One region of the Laceyella putida genome, then DNA from elsewhere that is predicted to be linked to it. Evidence: a T-box and tRNA genes for the amino acid it is inferred to sense, from the RefSeq annotation. Region 1 holds a T-box; the other holds one or more tRNA genes.
The links. The T-box of region 1 lies ahead of trpS (tryptophan--tRNA ligase). A T-box ahead of a tRNA ligase gene usually reads a tRNA of that ligase, here a tRNA-Trp.
Positions count from the first base shown of each region.

Region 1 (4,202 bases):
CAGAGTCGAAGGAATGCGTTCTGGTTCGTTGGTGAAAAAGTTGGATGAAGCGATCGTCAACAGCAGATCGCGAACTTGCGGCGTCTCTTTTTGGAGATACTCACCAATGGGAATGCCTTCTTCCCCCCGTTCGATGGAGGACATCGTCTTGAACACTTCATAGGCGAACCGGACCTTGTCTTGGGAATCAAGGACTTTGGTGCGGTACAGCCCCTCCAATGTCGCCGGCATCGGCGTTGTATATGACCCCATGTCATAATAAGCTTTGGATGGGGAAAAGTCTTTCCAATTGACGTTCAAACCGATTTCATGTTCGAATTTGCGCAAGATGGATTTATCACGGGCATAGATGGCGTGAGCGCCAAAGTTAAAATTAAATCCCTTTAACGGGATGGTAATGGCTCGCCCTCCCAATTTGGGCGCTTTTTCCAGCAGGGTCACGTCGTATCCATTGTGTGTGAGTCGAGCGGCAGCGCTTAAGCCAGCTAAACCTCCACCCACCACAACCACTTTTTCAGACACGTAAAAACACTCTCCTCCAGTAAACGGTTACAAAGCGGAATAAATAGATATATCTACCACTTTCACTATTTTAACAAGTTTAAAACGTTTAGAGTAGGCTTTTGTTTGAGTTCGAAACTTTCTTGCTAGTGTTTCTCAGGCCGGAAGTGTAACGGATCGGCATGCGCAAGTCAAAAACCTTGTGCCATTTGATTATGCCGTCGAATTCGCCTGACTACTATTGTATGATAAAGTGGGAAAAATGGATACGGCAGAGGAAACAGACGGACATGAAGCGGACAAGGAAGGGATGGCGGATGAAGAAAAAGTTGGTGAGCGCTTGTTTTGCAGGGATTCATTGTCGCTATGACGGCAGGCACAATCGCGTGGAACAGATCCAGGATCTGGTTAAACGGGGTGAAGCGATTCCTGTGTGCCCCGAGCAGATGGGCGGTTTGTCCACTCCGCGCAAGCCGGCGGAAATTGTCGGCGGGGATGGCCATGATGTGTTGGACGGGAAAGCCAAAGTGATTGATATCGATGGGAAAGATGTGACGGAAGCCTTTGTGCGCGGGGCCTATGAGGCTTTGCACATGGCCCGGATGCTGGGGGTGGATGAAGCGATCCTAAAAGAGAAGAGCCCCTCCTGCGGCAGTTGCGTGATCTATGATGGCACCTTTCAAGGGAAGAAGAAAACAGGCAAAGGGGTGACGGCGGCCCTCTTGGAACGGCATGGGATCAAAGTGGCGTCGGAGGAGACGTGGGAAGAGCAAGAGACACCAAAAAACTCATGACTATTCAGCACAACCCAGGGATGAAAGTGTGCTGCTTGTGGAAGGGAACAACATGGCCGACCGACTCGTTAACATCATAAGTACTTTCGCAAAAGAGGCCCCTCACACATGAGAGGCCATTCGCCTATTATACGGCGGTCGATGGTGTTTTGTTTCGCTTGAGCTCTTGCTCCAACTTTTTATACTGCATCAACATGGCGATGCGCCATGGCAACAGCATGCCAAAAGCGAGGATGAAGAACACACTGCCTGTTTGAAAGACGCTGATATGATGTTCGATGTAGTTGTGCAAAGAGAGACGTACGAGGAAGAGGCCGGACAGAATGAACAAAAACGCCCGCGACTGTTTCAGGTAGATTTGGTCTTCTTTTATTTCAAAAGCGGATGTTTTGATCAGCGGCAAGGAAAAAAACAAGGCCCCCACCAAAAAGGAAAGGATCGCCCACGCGGCTGGAATGTGAAACTCGGGAAACAGGAACATTAGAAAACCTGTGCTCATCCCGAGTGGAGGAATGATGATCTTCTTGGCTGATGTGGGTTTTTTGGATGCCCTCAGCCGCATGATAAAAAATGTCGAAGCCATCAGAAAAGCGATGACCGGTGCGATTGCCGTGAGATGAATCGGTAGTGTCTGAACCATATCCGTCCCTCCTAATTCTAGAAAAAAACTAGCACATTCTTGTCCCTTTGTAAATAAGGTTATGCTTGACTTCGGGGCAAAATTAGCGCAAAATACATATCAATAAGTATCCTTTGCGATTGGGAAAATTTTCATACCGATGACGGCGATGATAAAGAAGAGTAGCATGGGAGCGGCTGTTTAGAGAGTTGGCGGATGGTGCGAGCCAATCAGTCCCCGGTGTGAATGGGCTTTGGAGCCGTTTTCTTGAACGCGGGAAGATATCCCGCCAGTAGGGAAAAACGGGTTGCTTCCGTTATTGAGATCAAGTGTGCCTGATGCGATCCAAGCTTCAGGCAAACAAGGGTGGTACCGCGAGTTCAAGCTCGTCCCTTTTTGGGGCGGGCTTTTTTATTTTCATCAGCAAAAGGAGGGCGTTGTGACATGGAACGCGTACTGTCAGGAATCCAACCGACGGGCATCGTCACGTTGGGGAATTATATTGGGGCGATGCAACGTTTTGTGAAGTTGCAGGAAGAAGCCGATTGTTATTTTTGCGTCGTTAACTTGCATGCCATTACCATTCCGCAAAATCCGGAAGAACTGAGACAGAAAACATTGGATCTGGTGGCCATGTACTTGGCGACTGGACTTGATCCGTCCAAGGCCACCATCTTCGTGCAGTCGCAGGTTGCGGCCCATGCCGAAGCGGGATGGTTGTTGCAGTGTGTGGCCCGGGTGGGGGAATTGAACCGCATGGTGCAATTCAAAGAGAAGGGAAAAGGGTCTGAATCGGTGGTGGCGGGACTATACACCTATCCGGTTCTGCAAGCGGCGGATATCTTACTGTACAATGCCAACCGGGTGCCCGTTGGCGAAGACCAGAAACAACACTTGGAGCTGACACGTGAGATTGCGGAGCGGTTTAACCGGGATTACGCCGATGTCCTCACGCTGCCCGAGCCGTTTATCGGGGAAGTGGGGGCAAGAATCATGGGTTTGGATAACCCGGAGAAAAAGATGAGCAAAAGCGCCGACAGCGAGTTCAACTACATTACCTTGCTGGATGAACCGAAGAAGATCGAGAAGAAGTTGAAGCGCGCGGTCACGGATTCGGAGAACATGGTTCGCTTCGATCCCGCAACGAAGCCGGGCATCAGCAATTTGCTCAACATCTACAGCAGCTTGTCCGGCAAGCCGATCAAAGAATTGGAAAAAGATTATGAAGGGGTGGGCTACGGTCAGTTTAAGAAGGACCTGATTGAAGTGACGGTGGACCATCTCGCGCCGATCCAAGCGCGCTTCCGGGAAATCAGAAATTCGGATGAGGTGATGAGAGTACTGGAGCAAGGCCGAGAAAAGGCAAGCGAAGTGGCGAATCAAACGTTGCGGCGCATGAAAGATGCCATGGGGATTATTTAATGCAAAAGGATCTCGTCCTGGGTAGGGGCGAGATCTTTTTAAGTGAACTATTCGCCACTAAGTGGCAGAAGTCACAATTTAAAAAACGACCCAGTCGAGTGGGCCGTTCATTGGTCGCATTACGCTTGCAATGCTTGCAATTTTTTAACGAGGCGGGACTTCTTGCGAGCCGCCGCATTTTTATGGATCAGGCCTTTGGTTACTGCTTTGTCCAAGGTGCGAGCAGCTTGGTTGTACAGAACCGCTGCTTTCTCGCTGTCTTGTTGATCAACGGCAACCAGGAATTTTTTCACGGCCGTACGCATAGCGGACTTTTGGGAAGCGTTGCGTTCACGGCGGATTTCGTTAGTTTTAGCACGTTTGATTGCGGACTTGATGTTAGCCAATGCGTTCACCTCCTGTGGGATTGGTTCTCCGCATCCCATTTATGCAACATGCAATATTCTAGCACGAGCCATGGCAAAAAGCAATAACAGGAAGCTCAGAGAATAATTAAATCAAGAAAAAGCAAACTATTAGCGGGAATGCGGGGGGATGTGGCCATCATACATCCCCAATAGATATAGCGGGGAAGGAGGTTCTGCGATGAACCTGGAGCGAAAGGAACATCAAATCGATTTATCCGGCTACTCCATCCGCACAGACCTGGCGCGGGAAGCGCATCAAATGGCGGTGGAGGAGCGAGGGGACGCAAGCGAAATCCCCGGTGTGCGGGTTGAAGAGGACACCCGGGAAGGAATTACCACCAGTTGGATCTGGATTGATGATCAAGCGGGAAGCGAAGCGATGGGAAAATTGCCTGGAACTTACCTGACGATTGAAGTGCCCGCTTTGCGGTCAAAGGATTCAATGTTGGAAAAACGGGT
Region 1 is NZ_JBHTBW010000015.1:68,992-73,193, reverse strand. Features, by position in the region: gene ACFQNG_RS05760 (phytoene desaturase family protein) at 1-522, opposite strand, end outside; gene ACFQNG_RS05755 (2-thiouracil desulfurase family protein) at 819-1,295, shown strand; gene ACFQNG_RS05750 (CcdC family protein) at 1,423-1,935, opposite strand; T-box leader at 2,075-2,311, shown strand; gene trpS (tryptophan--tRNA ligase) at 2,359-3,336, shown strand; gene rpsT (30S ribosomal protein S20) at 3,456-3,722, opposite strand; gene gpr (GPR endopeptidase) at 3,922-4,202, shown strand, end outside.

Region 2 (4,202 bases), on a different contig from region 1:
CCTCGTTTTAAAAGCGGACGAATCGGGTTCAGCCAAATACAAGTCCAAGCAATCATTTAAAGAAGGACGAATCGACTATCCAAAGAGTTGAAAAACAAAATCAAATTCCCTAAGTACGGCTGGATGAAGTTTGCCAAGGCAGGAAAGCGGAAGGGAAAATCATGGGCGCTACCATTCGACTCACCCGCACGGAGAAGGATTTTGTCTCCAGCCTATGTGAAAGAAATGCCCCTATGTTTCAGCGAAAAAGATCCTGCGGTAGGCATGGATGGGGGATTGATGGTTATAGATAGGGGGAGCATTGGGAACAAGGCGCGGATCAAGATGCTTGGCACCCCGATAAAATCGGGAATTCACCGTGATGGAATCAATGTAGCCATCAACATCCCGCAGGGATGATACTCTTTGCCGCAGACCTAGCGGTTAAGTTTGGTCGATGTTTGGAATTACCCAATCATGCGTTCAGCCGTGGAAGTGCCAGATCAATAGCATGGCTTGAGGGAATAAGTTGAGATAAAAAGGTCAATGATGAAATAATAGGGAGAAGAGCGGACAAATTGATACAAAAAAAGGAAACAAAATTCGCCTGATGAATAAATTAGGAGAAAGAGGCTGTTGGAGGGATTTGATGGAACCGACGCAAATTCAATCTGATTTGAAAAGATTTCCAGAACGGAATAAAGAAGCTCAGGTAGCATTAGTATTAGGGATTGTTGGAGTGTTCTCATCTTTCGTCTTTGCCCTGGCGGGGATTATCTGTGGGCTAATTGGACTTATTATGGGGCTGCGTGGCAGAAAGTCGGAAAAAGGAAACTTGGCTGTTGTAGGGATAGTTTTAAGTGGATTGGCTATGGGATTTAGTTTCCTGCACGCTTTACTGAAGGCGGTGCTGATGACGGCATTCCAGCATTGAACCTATGACGGAGATCGTCCCAAACAGGGCGAACCCAAATTCTTTGACAAAATGAGCGGATCATCCTATATGATTTTAATATATAAATGTTTCCGTTAGACAATATCGGATTTTCGCTGTATGTGCAATAAGGAGAGGGCGAATCAAAAGGTGATGCACTGAGGCATTGAATTCAGAATAAAAGTAAATTAAAATTCTCGTTGACAACATGAATAAAGCAGTGTATTATATATTTTGTCAGCGCTGAGCTGACGGAAACAATGGATAGCGATGAAGTGGATAGAATGAATCACACTTCAACATGAAAACACGGAGAGATGTCCGAGTTGGCCGAAGGAGCACGATTGGAAATCGTGTAGGCGGGCAAAACTCGCCTCGAGGGTTCGAATCCCTCTCTCTCCGCCACTCATTGACAATATTGTAATTGCGTGTTAATACCGAGGCTCGGTAGCTCAGTCGGTAGAGCAGAGGACTGAAAATCCTCGTGTCGGCGGTTCGATTCCGTCCCGAGCCACCATGAGCTGGTGTAGCTCAATTGGTAGAGCAACTGACTTGTAATCAGTAGGTTGGGGGTTCAAGTCCTCTCACCAGCACCATATAGGGGCGTAGTTTAATGGCAGAACAGAGGTCTCCAAAACCTCCAGTGTGGGTTCGATTCCTACCGCCCCTGCCATTTTAAGCGTGGCGGCATAGCCAAGTGGTAAGGCAGAGGTCTGCAAAACCTTTACCCCCGGTTCGAATCCGGGTGCCGCCTCCATATGATCTATGCGGACGTGGCGGAATTGGCAGACGCGCAAGATTCAGGTTCTTGTGGCCGTTAGGCTGTGGGGGTTCAAGTCCCTTCGTCCGCACCAAGTTGATATGTGCCCTTAGCTCAGCTGGATAGAGCGTTTGACTACGGATCAAAAGGTCGGGAGTTCGAATCTTCCAGGGCACGCCAAGATAAAAGGATACTGGATAAACTGGTATCCTTTTTGCCACCTTTCTTGTCGATATAATTTTTCATTTTTATTCTTTCTTTTCTTGTGCCCTTAGCTCAGCTGGATAGAGCGTCTGACTACGGATCAGAAGGTCGGGAGTTCGAATCTTCCAGGGCACGCCACAGAAAAAACAGCTGACGCTATTTCTGTCAGCTGTTTTTATTATGGGTCAATTTATTAAATCTCGCAACAGTTCTGCTAATTTGTTTTTTGATGGGGTGCAGGGGGAAGAGTCTTTCGGTGTTTTTTGTGTCGATTTGTCTGTTTGTTCATCCGGTGTCTTTGTAGACGATTCTCTATGTATGTCCGAACTTGATGAAGGATTTTTTTCGAATGCGGGTGTTGCTTTGGCTACGGCATCTGATGGGGCTTGATGAATGTCAAGTGGGTTGCGGTCTCTGCTCTTGGCCGGAGCGTCCGAACCTTGACTGGCATGTTTTTGACCAGGGGTGGAACTTGAATCTGGATCAGCCGGGTCCGGAGAATGAGATGCGGATTCAGCTGGTTGGGGTCCTTTATCTGAAGATACACCAGCTTCGTTAGCAGATTCCGTTGGATTAGGCGTATGTGAAAACTCTTTAGGTTTCTCCGTATGGGGACCGTTGGACTGTTGAGCCGTTATAGGTGTTCTACCTTCAGGCGAAACCGAACCCACTTGTGGCAAGAGAGCATATGAAAAGACCGAACAAGCGATGCCCGCACCGATCAATGCAATGGTTTTGCGTTTGATTTGGTAGCTATATTCTTCAGGAGATAGTTCATCAGTGTCAAACTCAGGGGTAGGTAAACGAGTTTTATCTTTCAAGACTACAATCCCCCTTTAATCTATGCAACTCGTTTTAATGCTACTCTATTTTCCAATTTTTGAATAGTAGACTAAAGTCCCATTTTTATCATATGCATAAGTTGGAAATATTCAATCAAAACAATTTTCAAGCTGAATTCAATATGATAATAGAGGCCCTATCATAAAGATGATTTTGGAAAAAAATGTTAAAAATAGGCGGTTTTCCTAATAACACCAGATAAACAACTGGTTAGGAAAACCGCTATTCACATATTTTGGCCATTAAAATGTATAGTCGATAATGCCTCCGCCCAAACACACTTCTCCATCATAGAAAACTACGGATTGCCCTGGCGTCACCGCGCGTTGCGGTTCTTTGTACACAACCCGGAAAGTCCGGTCCGGTTGCGGAATGACGCGGACGGGTTGATCTTTTTGGCGATAGCGAAATTTGGCGGTGCATTCGAACGGCTCAGCTGGAATGGCCCCTTCACCCAACCAATTGATTTCCGTAGCCAAGAGCCCTTCAGAATAGAGAGCTTCATGATCATGCCCTTGTGCCACATAAAGAATGTTGTTTTCCAGATCTTTTTTAACGACAAACCATGGTTCCCCCGTACCGCTTCCCCCAATCCCCAAACCTTGGCGCTGGCCCAAGGTGTAGTACATCAAGCCATCGTGTGTTCCTTTCACTTCCCCGTCCAGTGTGCGGATTTCCCCCGGTTGGGCAGGGAGATAGTGGCTTAGGAATTCGCGGAAATTACGCTCTCCAATGAAACAAATTCCGGTGCTGTCTTTCTTTTTGGCTGTGGCCAACCCCACTTCTTTCGCGATTTCCCGCACTTCATTCTTCTGCATATGCCCAATCGGGAACATCGCTTGCATCAATTGCGGCTTGTTGACGGCATAGAGGAAGTAGGTTTGGTCTTTGTTTGGATCGGCTCCGCGCGCAAGGTATTTGTGGCCATCTTTCTCGATGATTTGCGCGTAATGGCCTGTAGCGATAAAATCGGCTCCAAGTTGCTTCGCCTTCTGCAGGAATTCACCAAACTTGATCTCCCGATTGCATAGGATGTCGGGGTTGGGGGTTCTTCCTTTTCGGTATTCGTCAAGGAAATATTGAAAGACCTTTTGCTCATATTCTTTCTCAAAGTTGACAGAGTAATAAGGAATACCGATTTGCGCACAGACGCGACGCACATCCTCAAAATCTTCAGTGGCGGTGCAATGGCCAAATTCATCGGTGTCATCCCAATTCTTCATGAATAGCCCGATGACGTCATAGCCTTGCTCTTTCAGTAACCAGGCGGTAACGGAAGAATCCACGCCGCCCGACATTCCAACTACGACACGTATATGTTTATTGCCCATTTGCATCACTTCCAATATTCGGTTTCATACCTTGTATGGTTGGCATGACTTCATTATAATCGAAACCAAATGTTTTCAACAAATCCTAAGGGAAATTAATTGAATGGTGGATCGGTGAAGAAGATGAAACAGTCTCAACAAGGTTGGTTAT
Region 2 is NZ_JBHTBW010000084.1:14,502-18,703, reverse strand. Features, by position in the region: gene ACFQNG_RS19835 (hypothetical protein) at 629-913, shown strand; tRNA gene ACFQNG_RS19830 (tRNA-Ser) at 1,225-1,318, shown strand; tRNA gene ACFQNG_RS19825 (tRNA-Phe) at 1,355-1,430, shown strand; tRNA gene ACFQNG_RS19820 (tRNA-Thr) at 1,434-1,509, shown strand; tRNA gene ACFQNG_RS19815 (tRNA-Trp) at 1,513-1,586, shown strand; tRNA gene ACFQNG_RS19810 (tRNA-Cys) at 1,597-1,670, shown strand; tRNA gene ACFQNG_RS19805 (tRNA-Leu) at 1,681-1,767, shown strand; tRNA gene ACFQNG_RS19800 (tRNA-Arg) at 1,777-1,853, shown strand; tRNA gene ACFQNG_RS19795 (tRNA-Arg) at 1,939-2,015, shown strand; gene ACFQNG_RS19790 (hypothetical protein) at 2,063-2,698, opposite strand; gene mnmA (tRNA 2-thiouridine(34) synthase MnmA) at 2,963-4,051, opposite strand; gene ACFQNG_RS19780 (TrkH family potassium uptake protein) at 4,175-4,202, shown strand, end outside.
Region 2: it has a tRNA-Trp gene. The T-box ahead of trpS (tryptophan--tRNA ligase) is inferred to sense a tRNA for this amino acid. The anticodon was not compared.